Regions from separate parts of the Mesorhizobium sp. M0001 genome, predicted to be linked through region 3. Evidence: riboswitches for the same ligand, from Rfam matches in the RefSeq annotation. Region 3 holds a riboswitch; each other region holds the start of a gene.

Evidence for each region. A riboswitch is a leader RNA that binds a small molecule or an ion and turns the genes downstream of it on or off. The one in region 3 is predicted to bind cobalamin.
Region 1: linked by a shared signal. The riboswitch ahead of NKK50_RS02700 (CbtB domain-containing protein) and the one ahead of metE (5-methyltetrahydropteroyltriglutamate--homocysteine S-methyltransferase) in region 3 are both predicted to bind cobalamin.
Region 2: linked by a shared signal. The riboswitch ahead of NKK50_RS02470 (DUF1636 family protein) and the one ahead of metE (5-methyltetrahydropteroyltriglutamate--homocysteine S-methyltransferase) in region 3 are both predicted to bind cobalamin.
Region 4: linked by a shared signal. The riboswitch ahead of NKK50_RS12670 (aromatic ring-hydroxylating oxygenase subunit alpha) and the one ahead of metE (5-methyltetrahydropteroyltriglutamate--homocysteine S-methyltransferase) in region 3 are both predicted to bind cobalamin.

Annotation. Positions count from the first base shown of each region.
Region 1 covers NZ_JAMYVS010000001.1:565,901-569,652, forward strand. Annotated here, with positions in the region: gene NKK50_RS02690 (aromatic ring-hydroxylating oxygenase subunit alpha) at 1-579, opposite strand, end outside; gene NKK50_RS02695 (gamma-glutamylcyclotransferase) at 716-1,408, shown strand; cobalamin riboswitch at 1,476-1,671, shown strand; gene NKK50_RS02700 (CbtB domain-containing protein) at 1,708-1,887, shown strand; gene NKK50_RS02705 (CbtA family protein) at 1,903-2,706, shown strand; gene cobU (bifunctional adenosylcobinamide kinase/adenosylcobinamide-phosphate guanylyltransferase) at 2,699-3,211, shown strand; gene cobO (cob(I)yrinic acid a,c-diamide adenosyltransferase) at 3,211-3,752, shown strand, end outside.
Region 2 covers NZ_JAMYVS010000001.1:519,922-523,673, forward strand. Annotated here, with positions in the region: gene cobN (cobaltochelatase subunit CobN) at 1-465, opposite strand, end outside; gene cobW (cobalamin biosynthesis protein CobW) at 484-1,536, opposite strand; gene NKK50_RS02470 (DUF1636 family protein) at 1,539-1,964, opposite strand; cobalamin riboswitch at 2,003-2,207, opposite strand; gene NKK50_RS02475 (DUF6348 family protein) at 2,266-2,874, opposite strand; gene NKK50_RS02480 (winged helix-turn-helix domain-containing protein) at 2,988-3,752, opposite strand, start outside.
Region 3 covers NZ_JAMYVS010000013.1:57,377-61,128, forward strand. Annotated here, with positions in the region: gene NKK50_RS26555 (adenosine kinase) at 1-935, shown strand, start outside; cobalamin riboswitch at 1,224-1,425, shown strand; gene metE (5-methyltetrahydropteroyltriglutamate--homocysteine S-methyltransferase) at 1,522-3,752, shown strand, end outside.
Region 4 covers NZ_JAMYVS010000003.1:586,596-590,347, forward strand. Annotated here, with positions in the region: gene NKK50_RS12665 (FAD-binding oxidoreductase) at 1-959, opposite strand, end outside; gene NKK50_RS12670 (aromatic ring-hydroxylating oxygenase subunit alpha) at 997-2,244, opposite strand; cobalamin riboswitch at 2,362-2,563, opposite strand; gene NKK50_RS12675 (DUF680 domain-containing protein) at 3,063-3,269, shown strand; gene NKK50_RS12680 (DUF680 domain-containing protein) at 3,335-3,538, shown strand; gene NKK50_RS12685 (DUF680 domain-containing protein) at 3,610-3,752, shown strand, end outside.

The DNA of each region.
Region 1 (3,752 bases), on a different contig from region 3:
CATCACCTTGCGCAGGACATGGCCTGATACCAGAGTTTCCAGCGGCCAGTTGGCGAGGTCGCCGGATGCGGGATCGAAGGAGGTCCCGGCGGAGCCGGCCGCAGCCTGCTGAAGGTTCACAAAGACAAAGCCGCGCCATACCGACAGCGCCACCCGGTAGAGCGGATGATCTGCCTTGTCGAAACCATCTGGCAGCGATTTCGAGGGAACGCGCACGAGATCGCCGCGCAGCGAGTAGGACCAGGCATGGTAGGGGCAAGTGATGAGCCGCGCTTTCAGCCGGCCCTCGCTTTCCTGGCAAAGCTGCGAGCCGCGATGCCGGCAGGTGTTGTGGAAGGCGCGCAACTCGCCGGTGTCGTCGCGGAGCACGACGATTTCCTGTGTGCCAACGCGGAATGTCCTGAATGCCAAAGGCTGGGCAAGATCGGCCTCGCGGCAGACGAGCAGCCAGCTTTTGTACCAGATGGCGTCGAGATCGCGCTGGTAAGCCTCGCTATCCCAATAGGCCGATGACGGTAGCGTCGGTTCGGCCCGGCTCAGGCCGTTATAGGGGTCGCGCTCGCTCGGGCTGGGATGCATGGCTGGCTTCCTATGAAGCGTCAGCCGACACCCCGGCAAATCGTTTGTCAATCAGAGTGCCGCATTGCCGGTTGCAGGCGCGGCGCATAATCATGTCGTAGACACGGGACATTCGGAAATTGGGGGGATTCGGAAAGTGGCCGCACGACAGATGTCGCTTACGCCGGAGCTGGTCGCGCGCTGCTGGCGCGAGATCAGGGACCCCGGGCCGGATCCGGACGCGATGCATCTCGATGAAGCCGACTATGACGCGCTGCTGGATGAATTGCAGGTCGAACTCCGGGATAGCGAACCGCTATGGCTGTTCGGCTATGGATCGCTGATCTGGAAACCGGAAATAGATTATGTCGAGGACCGCGTTGCCTTGGCGCGCGGCTGGCATCGGTCCTTTTGCATGAACATGACGCGCTGGCGCGGCACCAAGGACAGCCCCGGCCTGATGATGGCGCTGGACCGTGGCGGACAATGCAAGGGCGTCGCCTTTCGGCTGACCGACAATAACCGGCGCGAGCAGTTGGGCCGGCTTTTCCGGCGCGAAGTCACGCTGAAGCCGACAAGCTACCGGCCGCGCATGCTCAAGCTTGCAAGCGAGGCCGGACCGCTCAGGGCATTGGCCTTCGTCATCAACCGCAACGGCCTGACCTATTCAGGACCGCTCGACGAGGGCAAGGTCGTCGAAAGGCTGGCAACGTCCTGCGGGCACTGGGGGTCGGGCGCCGACTATCTCTACAACACGGTGAAAAACCTTGAAGAGCGCGGCATTCACGATCGCCATCTGTGGCGGCTGCAGCGGCTGGTTGCCGAGCGGATCACCGCGTTGAACCCGTAACGCCGCATGGCGCATTCGCGCTGTTGGCCGGCGGAATTTGGTTTGCCGGATGCGGCCGTTTCAGCCTATAGTCATGCATGTCGTCGGTTCCGTTAGGGACCAAGAGGGAATGCGGTGAGGGCTGACTTGTTGCCCAATGCCGTGGCTGCCCCCGCAACTGTGTGCGGTAGTCCTCTCCAAGCCACTGGGGATTTTTTCTTCGGGAAGGTGGGGAAGGGCGCTGATCCGCGAGCCAGGAGACCTGCCGGCGACAGGGAACTGACTTCGATGCCCTCGGGTGGAGGGCGAAAGGACAAGATATGAATACCGCTTCCGTCTCCCTCGGCGCTTCCGTCTCCTCGCAGTCGCGCTTCATGCAGCTCGTGCTTAGCGCGTTTCTGGGCATTTTCGTCGTCGGCGTTGTCGGTTTCTCGCACATCGATGCGGTCCACAATGCGGCGCACGACTATCGCCATTCGATGGCGTTTCCCTGCCACTGACCAGGATCTGACATCATGAACCTGTTTCGCAACGTCGTGTTCATCGCGGCGATCGCAGGGCTCGTGGCCGGCGTCGCTCTCGCCTGCATGCAGGCCTACGCCACCGTGCCGCTGATCCTCAAGGCGGAGGTCTACGAAAAGGCTGGTGGCGGCCATGAGCATGAGCATGCCGCGGCGCCCGCCGCCAACGCTGCGGACACCAATGCCATGAGCACCGCCGCGCCGGCGGAAAATGCCGTGAGCAGCGCAGCCCCGGCTGGAGCAGCCGCGCCGGCGGAGGACGAAGGCTGGGCGCCGGCCGACGGCTTCGAGCGCTTCGCCTTCAGTGTCGTCGCCAACATTGTCACCGGCATCGGCTTCGCGCTGGTCCTGGTGGCGGTTTCCGAGTTCGCCGGCGGCATCGGCAGCTGGCGCCAGGGCGTGTTCTGGGGTCTGGCCGGCTTTGCCGTGTTCACGCTGGCGCCGGGACTCGGCCTGCCGCCGGAACTGCCGGCAATGCCGGCGGCCGATCTCATGCAGCGCCAGATCTGGTGGTGGGCAACGGTGATGACAACGGCGATCGGTCTTGCCCTTATCACCTTCCGCACGTCGGCGCCCCTGACCGTGCTCGCCGTCGTCCTGATCGTCGCCCCGCATATTGTCGGCGCGCCGCAGCCTGACAGTTTCGTAACGCCGATCCCGGAGAGCCTGCATCATCAGTTCGTGGTGGCGGTGACGCTGACCAATCTGGTGTTCTGGGTGGTGCTCGGCGCAGTTGTCGGCATAGTGCGCACGCGCTTCACCGGCACCGCGACCAGCCTGCGCGACAGCTTTGCCTGATCGCAGTTTGACCTTCATCATCGGCGGTGCGCGCTCCGGCAAGAGCGCGCATGCCGAAACTTTGGCGACGGCGTTGCCGCCGCCATGGGCCTATATCGCCACCGCCGAAGCCTATGACGATGAGATGCGCGAGCGCATCGCGCTGCATCGCTCGCGGCGCGGCGAAGGCTGGGCGACCATCGACGCGCCGCTCGATCTTGTCGGAGCGCTCGAAGCCTTGCCCGACAACCAGCCGGTGCTCGTCGATTGCCTGACGCTGTGGCTGACCAATCATATGCTTTCCGACCATGATCTCGAGGCGGAATGCCGGCGGCTAGCCGACATGCTGTCGCGGCCGCGCGGGCCCTGGCTCGTCGTCTCGAACGAAGTCGGGCAAGGCATCGTGCCCGACAATGCGCTCGCACGCCGGTTTCGTGATGCCGCCGGCCGTCTCAACCAGCAGGTCGCGGCGGTTGCCGATACGGTGCTACTGATGGTGGCGGGGCTGCCGCTCAAGGTGAAATGATGACCGATATCGACGCAAAAGACGAAGAACGCCACCGCGCCAAGATGGCCAAACGCAAGGCGGTGCAGGACGCCGAGGTCGCGGAAAAGACGGTCGAGAAGGGGCTGCTGATCGTCAACACCGGACCCGGCAAGGGCAAGACCACGGCCGCCTTCGGGCTGGCGCTGCGCATGCTCGGCTATGGCAAGCGCGTCGGCGTCGTCCAGTTCATCAAGGGCAAATGGCACACCGGCGAAAAGGACGCCTTCGCGGCGTTCGGCGACCGTGTCGTCTGGCACACGATGGGCGAGGGTTTCACCTGGGAGACGCAGGATCTGAAGCGCGACATTGCGGCGGCCGAAGCCGCCTGGGCCAAGGCGCTGGAGCTGATCGCCGACCCCTCTGTCAGCCTTGTCGTCCTCGATGAGCTCAACATTGCGCTGCGCTACGACTATCTCGATCTCGACAAGGTGGTCGCGGCGCTGAAGGCGCGGCGCGAAGGCCTGCATGTCGTCGTCACCGGCCGCAATGCCAAGCCGGCGCTGGTCGAGGCGGCCGACCT
Region 2 (3,752 bases), on a different contig from region 3:
CATCAGCGCTGCCATATTCTCCGGCCCGCCCTCGCGGAAATAGCCCAGCAGGCCGTCCTGCTCCTCGCGCGGCAGCGTCGAGGCTTCGATCAGCCTGAGGTCCTCGTCATGGCTTTCACCAGGCAGCAGCGCCAGCTTGATGCCACGTTCGCGAGCAGTCACCGCGAGTTGGTCGCAGCCATAGCGCCACCAGTCATAGCCGCCGAGGATGCGCACCAAGATCACCTTGGCCTGGCGGGCGACGCTGTCGATCCAGAGGTCCACGGACATGGGATGACGCAGGTCGCGCAACGCCGCCAGCCGCATCGACGGCAGGCGGGCGGCATCGGCCTTCCAGGCCGCCGCGAGGCCGGCGAGGTCGCTGTCGGTGAAGGACAGCGCCACGATATCCGCCGGCGTCTGCCGGAGATCAACCGGCTCGGCGAGATCGTCGAGCGAGGCGGAGGTCGTGGTGAGTATGTGCATCGCGGCTCGTGCCTGAGATCAACCGGCGAGTATACGCTCGATCGCCGGACGGTTCAGCCCCTTCAGGCCAATGACGACGAGACGCGAGCGGCGATCGTCCTCGGCCGTCCAGGCGCGGTCATAGTAATGGTTGACGCGTGGGCCGACGGCCTGCAGCAAAAGCCGCATCGGCTTGCCGCCGACCTCGACGAAGCCTTTCACGCGAAGCACGTTTTCCTGTTCGGCGGCGGCAGCGACGCGCTTTGCCAGTTCGTCCGGATTGGTGATCGAGGGGATGTCGACGATGAAGGTGTCGAAATCGTCATGCTCATGATCGAAAGCGCCGTCGTGATGCGACTTGCGGTTCTCGATGTCGTCTTCGACGGCGAGACCGAGGCCAAGCAGCACCGACGGGTCGACCTTGCCATGCGCAGTCGGCACGATTTTTACCGCGCGGGCGGAATGTTCATTGATGATGGCGTTGGCGCGGGCCGAACCGGGGGCGTCCATCAGATCGCTCTTCGACAGGATGATCAGGTCGGCGCAGGCGATCTGGTCCTCGAACACTTCTTCGACAGGATCGTCATGGTCGAGCGTCTCGTCCTGAGCGCGCTGTGCCTGCAAAGCGTCCATGTCGTTGGCGACGCGGCCTTCGGCCAGCGCCGGGCCGTCTACCACGGCGATGACACCGTCGACGGTTACCCGGCTCTTCACGCTCGGCCACTGGAACGCCTGGACCAGCGGCTTGGGCAGAGCCAGGCCCGAGGTCTCGATCAGGATGTGGTCAACCTTCGGTGTCAGCGCGAGGATCTTGTCGAGGGCGGGCACGAAATCGTCGGCGACTGTACAGCAGATGCAGCCATTGGCCAGTTCGACGATGTTTTCCTCGGGGCAGGTGTCGATGCCGCAGCCTTTCAGGATTTCCCCGTCGATGCCGATGTCGCCGAACTCGTTGACGATGATGGCGATGCGCTTGCCGCCGGCATTTTCCAGGAGATGGCGGACCAGCGTCGTCTTGCCGGCGCCGAGGAAGCCTGTAACGACAGTGCAGGGAACACGGGAGAGGTTGGCGGCCGGGTTTGAAGCGTTCATCGTCAGTCCTTCAGCATGTCGAGGGGTGGGATGCGGGCAACGAGGCCGCGCTTGAGGCTATCGGGCCGGCCGCGCCACGGGATGAGGCCGTCGGTCGAAGTCGCGAAGAGCTTTGCGCCGGTGACGAGGTCGGCGCCGCTGGTTGGGGCCAGATCGCCGAAGACATAGCTCCAGCAGCCATCACGCAGGATCGCGGCGCTGAGGCGGCGCTTGCAATTGCCGAGACATTCGGCGGTGCGGACCCGGATATCGCCGGCAGCGGCGCGGCGTGTGTCCTCAGCCAGCAATTCGCCGGCGCGCGGATGGGCGTCGGAACCGGTCTCATCGCGGCAGGAGGCGCAGACGATGACGGTCACGCCGGTCAGGGCGTCGTTGTCCCCGGACGCAATGTCCGCTGTGCCAGCCGAAAAACTGCTGTTCTGGTCCAAAAACCGTGCTCCTTGCCCGGAAACCCGCCAGGCGATCGGATACTTTGTCTCAGACGGCAGGTCTCCTGGCTCGCGGGTCATCGCCTTGGTTAGCCGCCTTCCCGGTGTTACCCAGTGGCTTTCGGCCTTGGCTCTTCGCTTACAGTTGCGGGGACAGCCGCGGATTTGGGATTTTCGTCCCGCACCGCATTCCCTCTTGGCCCTTGCCGTTGCGGGCAGGGGACCGTCTGCAGCGGATTTAGGCTTTTGCGGGCGGCGGTGTCAACGCACGGCTACGACATGGCGATGTCGGCAGGGGCTGTCATGTCCCGGCTTCCGGCAGTGCCAGGATGACCTGTCGGATAGCTTGATAGCCATCGCTATAGTCCCAGTCATGACCGACAGCCAGATTCTGTCCCTCATGCCAAACCGCGTTGTCCAGAAGGACTTCGGCACTAATCAGCGTGCCCTTCAAGCCTGCCAGAAAGGTCCGGACAAAATGGCTTCCGGGGGGTACCGAAGCTGTGAACAGTTTTTCCAGCTTGGCATAGAATGCTGGATAGCCTGGTGTCAGCGAGCATAGCTCGGTTGTGGCTTGGGAAATGACCGGGCCGCTATAGATTTTCCAGCGGGCATCTTTTCGCCAGATCTTCCAACTGGCGCTGCTTCGCTGCCAAAGCTCTATTTCGGCCTGCATGTTCTCGCAGACGTGATCGGCCAGTCCCTCAATGGCCACATGGAAAACACCACGGAGAAACTTTTCAAACGCCTGGTTCAGTTCCTGTTCGCGCGTGTCGCCGAAGCCAGCAAAGGATTCAATGACCGGCTGAACATCAAGCAGCGGAGAAAAAATGTAGATTTCCAGGACCAGCCGGTCAGAACTCGTCTCGAACACCTCAGCCTCAAACCGAAGCTGCTTCGATTGGAGCATGACGTCCCTATCTCTGCGGACTGCATCTATTCCATGCGCAATGAGGGCGCCATGGATTATGTCGAGCACTTTGTCTGATGCCATTGCACAACCTACGAGGCTTATTGAGGCGTCTATGACAGACGCTGCAAGGGTTGGCCATCTCTCTCGCTAGCCAATGCCGGCCCCAGATTGCCGGCCGGCGTCACTTCGATGCGCTCAAGGCCAAGCCAGCCCTGCATCTCCTTTAGTTCCTCGAAAAGCTGTGCGGTGGTCTCAGGCGGTGCGCCTGCTTCGGCATAGGCGGCGTGGACGCGTAAGACACTCGCAGGCCGGTCGGCCTTGAGGTCGACGCGGGCGACGATCTTGTCGCCGAGCAAGAAAGGCAGCACGTAATAGCCATATTGCCGCTTGTCGGCCGGAGTGTAGATCTCGATGCGGTAGCGGAAATCGAAGAGACGCTCGGTGCGCGCGCGCTCGAAGACCACCGGATCGAAGGGGGCCAGCAAGGCGCGGGCCTCGATCTTTCGCGGCAGGCGGGCGTCCCTATAGAGGTAAGCCGGCTTGTCCCAGCCTTCGACGTTTACCGGCAGCAACTCGCCCATCTCGACCAGTTCCTCCAACCGGCCCTTCATGTCGGCCGGCGACAAGCGGAAATAATCGCGCAGGTCACCCGACGTCGCGATGCCGTGGGCGCGGGCGGAAATGCGCAGCAATTCGCGGTGCGCGTCCTCGGCCGCCGGCACCGGCAGGTCGAGGATCGCCTGCGGCAGCACGCGCTCGGGCAGGTCGTAGAAACGCTCGAAGCCACGGCGGTGCGCCGTGGTGATGCGTCCGGCCCAGAAGAGCCATTCGAAGGCGTGCTTGGCGTGGCTCCAGCCCCACCAGCCGCCCGAACC
Region 3 (3,752 bases):
GCGACGAGGAATTCCTCGAAACCAACGGCATCATCAAGGGTGCGATGAACCTCATCGACACCAGGCGCGCCGAGCTGCTCTACAGCCGCATGGGCCCGGCGATCGAGGCCTCCGGCGGCAGCGCGGGCAATACGGCGGCCGGCGTCGCCAGCTTCGGCGGCCGCGCCGCCTTCTTCGGCAAGGTGTCGAACGACCCGCTCGGCGAAATCTACGCCCACGACATCCATGCCCAGGGCGTTGCCTTCGACACCAGGCCGCTCGAGGGACAGCCGCCGACGGCGCGCTCGATGATCTTCGTCACCCCCGACGGCGAGCGTTCGATGAACACCTATCTCGGCGCCTGCGTCGAACTCGGCCCGGAAGACGTCGAGGCCGACAAGGCATCCGGCGCCAAGGTTACCTATTTCGAGGGCTATCTGTGGGATCCGCCGCGCGCCAAGGAGGCGATCCGGCAGACGGCGAAGCTGGCGCATGCCGCCGGGCGCGAAGTGTCGATGACGTTGTCGGATTCGTTCTGCGTCGACCGCTACCGGGACGAGTTCCTCGAGCTGATGCGCTCGGGCACTGTCGACATCGTCTTTGCCAACAGCCACGAGATCAAGTCGCTCTACCAGACAAAATCCTTCGACGAGGCGCTGGCTCAGATCCGCAAGGACTGCAAGATTGCCGCCGTCACCCGTTCCGAAAAAGGCTCGGTGATCGTGCGCGGCGACGAGACCGTGGTCATCGAGGCGACCGCCATCAAGGAGTTGGTCGACACCACCGGCGCCGGCGACCTCTACGCCGCCGGTTTCCTGCATGGCTACACGCAGGGCCGCAACCTCAAGACCTGCGGCGACCTTGGCTCGCTGGCGGCCGGCCTGGTGATCCAGCAGATCGGCCCAAGGCCAAGGCAGAATTTGCGCCGCGAGGCGGAAGGGGCTGGGTTTCTGTAGATGCGCCGGCAACTAACCAGCCGCCCTACTGACGCGATCATCGCGGTGGCGGAACTGTGTCAAAGCTCGCTGGGATCTTGTGCATTCTAACGACGTTGTCACGCACTTGAAGTCTCGTCCGAAATCCTTCATGGGCGACCTGCGAGGGATGTCGCAGCCCGACAGAAATCCATTAGTTGGACAATGGTGGCAGCTGAATATTTCACAATGTTAGACAAGCGTAAAAGCGCGATCGCATAACTACATAAACATTTCGTTATGCGTCATTGACAAGAGAGCGGATTGTTGTGATTGTCTGCGTGTCGTGGTTCTTCGCGTGCGGCACTGCCGCAGCGAAGCTAAGGGGGAAGCCGGTGCGATGCCGGCGCTGCCCCCGCAACTGTTAGCGGCGAGTCAACCCACTCATGTCACTGAGGCGAATACCCTCGGGAAGACGGGTAGAGGCTATGACCCCGCGAGCCAGGAGACCTGCCACGGCGAATTACGTCCACGGGCGGGGTGTCTCGGTGGCCGCTGCAACCCGGCGTTGGTGCCGGCCTGCTAGCGCCTTCCTTGTCACCGACGCCCCCAACCATCGGGGTATGACATGACTGTCTCTCAGCAAATTCCTGTAGCAACGCTCGGCGTGCCGCGCTTCGGTCGTCGGCGAGAACTGAAATTCGCCCTCGAAAGCTACTGGTCCGGAACATCGTCCGCTGGCGACCTTCTTGCGACGTCGAAGGCGCTCCGTGCCGCTAGCTGGGAAGAGCAGCGCGATCGCGGCGTGTCGAAAATCCCGTCGAACGACTTCTCGCTTTACGACCATGTGCTCGACACCGCAGCCATGGTCGGGGCCGTTCCATCCCGTTACGGCTGGAATAGCGGCGAGGTCCCACTTGACATCTACTTCGCAATGGCGCGCGGCAACCAGGGTCAGAAGGAGGATTGTGGACACGCTGGTTACCAGGAGGAGGCTCATGGACCTGGTGTAACCGCGATGGAAATGACCAAGTGGTTTGACACCAACTACCACTACATTGTGCCGGAACTCGATGATGATCAGACGTTCGCCCTCTCGTCATCGAAGCCGGTCGATTACTTCCTCGAGGCTAAAGCTCTCGGCATTCACACACGCCCAGTCATCCTTGGACCCATCACCTTCCTCAAGCTGGCGAAATCGCCTGCCGAGGGGTTCGGTCCCATCGCGCTCCTACCGCGGCTGCTGCCGGTTTACGAGCAGCTTCTGGAGAGGCTGAAGCTGTCGGGAGCCGACTGGGTGCAGATCGATGAGCCAGCGCTTGTCCTCGATCTGAACCCAAACGAACGAGCTGCGTTCGAATTCGCCTATGGCCAGCTGTCGAAAGCCGCGCCCGAGCTGAAGATCATGCTGGCTACGTATTTCGGGTCGCTGGGAGACAATCTCGAAACCGCGATTTCTCTGCCCCTGGCCGGCCTGCATATTGATCTCGTGCGCGCTCCCGAGCAGCTGGAAACGGTGGCTCGGCTCGCTCCGAAGGATCTGGTGCTCTCGCTTGGCTTGATCGATGGCCGCAACGTCTGGCGTGCGAACCTGCCCGCCATTCTCGACCGCATCAAACCGATCGTCGCCGGCTGGCCCTTGGACCGCGTCGAGATCGCGCCTTCTTGCTCGATGCTGCATGTGCCGATTGATCTGCGCATGGAGACGGAACTCGACGCGGACATCAGGTCGTGGCTCGCCTTCGCGGCCCAGAAGACCGACGAGCTGGTCTTGCTGGCCCGGGCCCTGTCCCAAGGCAGGGATGCGGTGGCAGGCTCGTTGAAAGCGTCTGCCGAGGCTGCCGCCACGCGCGTGACATCCACGAGGATCCATGACCCGCTTGTTCAGGGGCGGATCGCTAGCATTGAGGACAGCGCGAAGCGACGAGAGAGCGCTTTTGGCGAGCGCTCCAGAGTCCAGGCCGGCTCACTCGGGCTGCCGCCGTTCCCGACGACGACCATCGGGTCCTTCCCGCAGACGCCGCAGGTACGCAAGGCGCGGGCCGCTCATGCGAAGGGCCAGCTGAGCTATGTCGACTATGAGACGTTCCTGAAGAAGGAGATCGAGGCTGCAATTCGCTGGCAGGAAGAGATCGGGCTGGACGTGCTGGTGCATGGTGAGTTCGAGCGAAACGACATGGTACAGCATTTCGGCGAGCAGTTGTCCGGCTTCGCGCTCACCCAGCATGCCTGGGTACAAAGCTATGGGTCGCGCTACGTGCGTCCCCCCATCATTTTCGGCGACGTATCGAGGCGCAATCCGATGACAGTGCGCTGGTGGCAATTCGCCCAGTCGCTTACGGAAAAGCCCGTGAAGGGAATGCTCACAGGCCCAGTCACCATTCTCAACTGGTCTTTTGTTCGCGACGACGTACCCCGCTCCGAAGCCTGCCGCCAGATCGCGCTCGCCATCCGCGACGAAGTGACGGATCTCGAAAGATCCGGCGCAAGGATGGTCCAGATCGATGAGGCCGCGTTTCGCGAAGGATTGCCACTGCGCCAATCTGACTGGAAAGTCTATCTCGACTGGGCTGTCGAATGTTTCCGGATCGCTTCAACGGGTGTAAAGGACGCGACTCAAATTCATACCCACATGTGCTATTCGGAGTTCAACGAGATCATTCACGCGATCGCTGGAATGGATGCGGATGTCATTTCGATTGAGACGTCGCGCTCGAAGATGGAACTGTTGGACGTCTTCACGAGCTCCAAATATCCGAACGAAATCGGTCCTGGCGTCTATGATATTCACTCACCACGCGTCCCGGAAGTCGGCGAGATTTCGGGCTTAGTCATGCTTGCCCGCGAGCGACTGTCCGA
Region 4 (3,752 bases), on a different contig from region 3:
AGGCCGAACTCGCAGGCGGCGGGAATCCGCACGCCCGAGCTGCGCGCGGTCTGCAGCACGGTCTGGCCGGCGACGCAGCCGGCGTCGACCTCCGAAAGCGAGAAGCGGATCGGCGTCACGGCTTCGACAGGTGCAGCGATGCCATCCTCGACCGGGGAGGCAAACGGCGCCGGAATTTCCTCCACCACAGGCGCGGCAAAGCTCTCCTGATGGTATTTCGTCATGTCGAAGCCGGCGGCATCCAGCATGCCGCGCACGGCGCGCATGAACGGATCGGGGCCGCAGCAGAAGATTTCGCGCTCGCGGAAGTCCGGAGCCAGCAAGGGCAGCCGGATCGCATCGATGCGGCCCATATGGCCGTACCAGCCTTCGCGGCTGGAACGTTCCTCGATCATGAAGCCGAGCGACAGGCCGGGCATATGGCCGCCGAGCAGTTCGAGTTCCTTGCGGAAGATGATCTCTTCGGCACGCCGCGCGCAGTTGACGAAACCGACATCGGTCCATGGCGCGCAGTCGTTCAGCCAGCGCAGCATCGACATCATCGGCGTCACGCCGGAGCCGGCGGAAATGAACAGGTATTTGGCCGCCGGGTGGCTGTGCAACGAGAAGTCGCCGGCCGGTCCGTAGGCCTTGACATGCGAACCGGGCACCAGATGGTCGAACATCCAGCGCGTGCCGATGCTGCCGGCCTGCGCCTTGATCGTCACCGCGATCGAAAACGGCCGCGATGGCGACGACGACAGCGTGTAGGTGCGCATCAGCGGCCCGTCCGGTGTCGGCAGTTCCAGCGTCAGGAACTGGCCCGGCTTGTAGCGGAACCAGGTCTGGTTGTCGGAGCGGAAGGTGAAGGTCTTGACGTCGGGCGCCTCGTCGCTGACGCCGATCACTTCCAGCACCTGCAGCCTATCGTTCCACGGCGCCATCTGGTCAAGATGGCGATAGAGCCCAAGATCCGTCATCGCATTCATCCTCTGGTCCCTCTTCGCCTGCTCCAGCTCACGCGACGCTGCGTAGCGCCGGCCGGCCGCCTTCGGCAAGGCGCGGGCCGATGAAGGCCGCGTACCATTCGACGAACTGGATCACGCCGCCCTCGTGCAGCTCCGAATAGGGGCCGGGCTCATAGGCCGGAGACAGGATGCCAAAGGCGTTTTCCTCGACGATGCGGCGGTCCTGGTCGTTGGTCTCGGTCCAGACATGGGTGAGCTCCTCAAGGTTGTAGTCGACCCCCTCGACCGCATCCTTGTGCACCAGCCACTTGGTCGTCACCGCGGTTTCGGTGGCGCTGATCGGCAGCACCCGGAAGGTGACCGCATGGTCGATCAGTATGTGGTTCCAGGTCGTCGGATAGTGGTAGTGCATCAAGGTGCCGATGCGGTCGGCGGCAACAGTGTCGGACAGGTTCTTCGTCACCGCGCGCTTTCCGGACATCGTGTAGCTGACGGCATCGCGCAGCAGCGGCGCGCGGGTGGCGCGGTATTGCCCGGCCGGATCGATGCGGAACTTGCTCGGCAGGCCCGCCGCCTCGCATTTCGCCCAGTGCGCCAGCATCTCCGGATCGCTGTCGGCGCCCTGCACGCCGGTCACCGTCGGCGCTTCGGGGAATGTCTTGCACAGCTCTGGATGATTGCCGGCGCAGTGATAGCATTCGCGGTTGTTTTCCCAGACCAGCTTCCAGTTGCCCTTCTCGATGATGGTGCTCTCGAAGGCGACCTTGGCTTCATTCAGCCGGTGCGGCTTGAGGTAGGGCTGTATCATGGCGCGCATCGGGGCAAAGTCGGCAGGTTCTTTTGCCAGGCAGATGAAGATGTAGCCGCCGACGCTCTCGCAGGCGACGGGCTTCAGGCCGAACTGGCTCTTGTCGAAACCGTCGGCCATCTGGCGGGCAAACAGCAGCCGGCCGTCAAGCTCGTAGGTCCACTGGTGATAGGGGCAGACAAGCTTTGCCGCCATGCCCTTCTCAGTGTTGCAGACACGGCTGCCGCGATGGCGGCAGGAATTGTGAAAGGCGTTGATGTTGCCCTTCTGGTCGCGGACCAGCACCACCGGATAATCGCCGATCTGCACGGTGATATAACTGCCGGGCTTCGGCAGTTCGCAATCATGGCCGATGAACAGCCAGTCGCGATACCAGATAAGCTCCATGTCGAGCTTGAAATAGTCCGGGTCGGTGTAGAAGGGCTGTTCCAGCGAAAAGCCTTGCTTGCGGCCGTTCAGGAGCCTCAACATGTCGTTACGCGTATCCATAGTTCTGTCCTCGTGGTTTAAGGACTGAACTTGGTGGTGATGGAGGAAGGATCGGACGCAGGCCGGCGCGGCGCCGGACATGCACTATCCACCTCTTGACCGCCCACCGCGATCAGTCGAGTCTATGCATCTCGGGCTGGTTTCCGGGCTTTGGAGTTGTCCTTGCGGACCATCGCGACACCTTCCCAGGCTGCTGCCCAGTGGTCTCCCGTTGCGACTTCAACTCCACCACCGTTGCGGGGGCAGCGCCGGATTCTGACCGGCTTCCCAATTCTCCGCTGCGTCGTCACGAAGCGGCACCTGAGATGCGATCATCTAATCACGGCAGCAATCGCGACGTCGGCATGAAAGCGACATCATATCCATGCGGCGCGACACGCGCGGCATACGCCCCGCCGACCACCGAAGGGCTGAGATCCTGTCTTGCGGCGCTATCATCGCCGTTTCGAATCGCTGCGGATCCAGTTCCGATCGGGGGCAAAAAGGGCTCAACGGTATCGAAAAGTTACTATTAGCAATCTCTAATCGAACCGAACGGTTCGTTTCTGTTGACAATGCGTGCAGGACGGTGTGAACGACGGCCCGGAAACCGACACCGGAGCGAACCACTCGGTTCGACACAAGCGACTGAAAACAATGCGATAAATGACCATAGAGGAACTTCCTGGCACAATTTCAAGGTGCAGGACCGTGGTCCACACGGAACAACTTCGTGATTGGCAACCAGCCTATGGCTTTCCCACATCGGGGCTGTCCGAACGACGCGAATTCCTCCCAAGACACGCCGCTAGACGGACAGACAAACTGGAGTACTAAAAATGAAAAAGATCATCCTCACTGCCGCAGCCGTTTTGGCGATCACCGGCAGCGCCTTCGCCGGTAGCGACAATTACGGTTCCAATGGTGCGAACCAGCCAGCCGTCTCGGTCGACAGCTCGTATACGGCTTCCATTCAGAAGCCGGCGCACGCTGACAAGCAGCCTGTCGTTCAGGGCGCCGACCGCGACCTCTACGGCAATCGCTGATCCCGACCAAAGAAGGGCGGCTAACCCGTCGCTCTCGGGATCCCAAAAAATTCAGGAGTATTGAAATGAAAAAGATCATCCTTGCTGCCGCCGCCGTTTTGGCCATCTCCGGCAGCGCTTTCGCCGGCAGCGACAACTACGGTTCGAACGGCGCCAACCAGCCTGCGATTACGTCGACCGATAGTGGCCATACGGCTTCGGTTGAGAAGTCGGCTCCAGCCGAGCAGGCGCCTGCCCACGGTGCCGACCGTAACCTTTTCGGCCGCTAAAAGCCGGTTTCCAGCACGTGGCGGGCTTATCCGCTGCAGCTGGCGGCATCAGAAAAATTCAGGAGACTAAAATGAAGAAGATCGTTCTTGCCACCGCAGCCGTTCTGGCTATTTCGAGCGCTGCCTTTGCCGGCAGCGACAATTATGGCTCCAATGGCGCCAACCAGCCGGCCGCTGCCGTCGACACCACCCGCACTTCGTCGACCGGCACCAA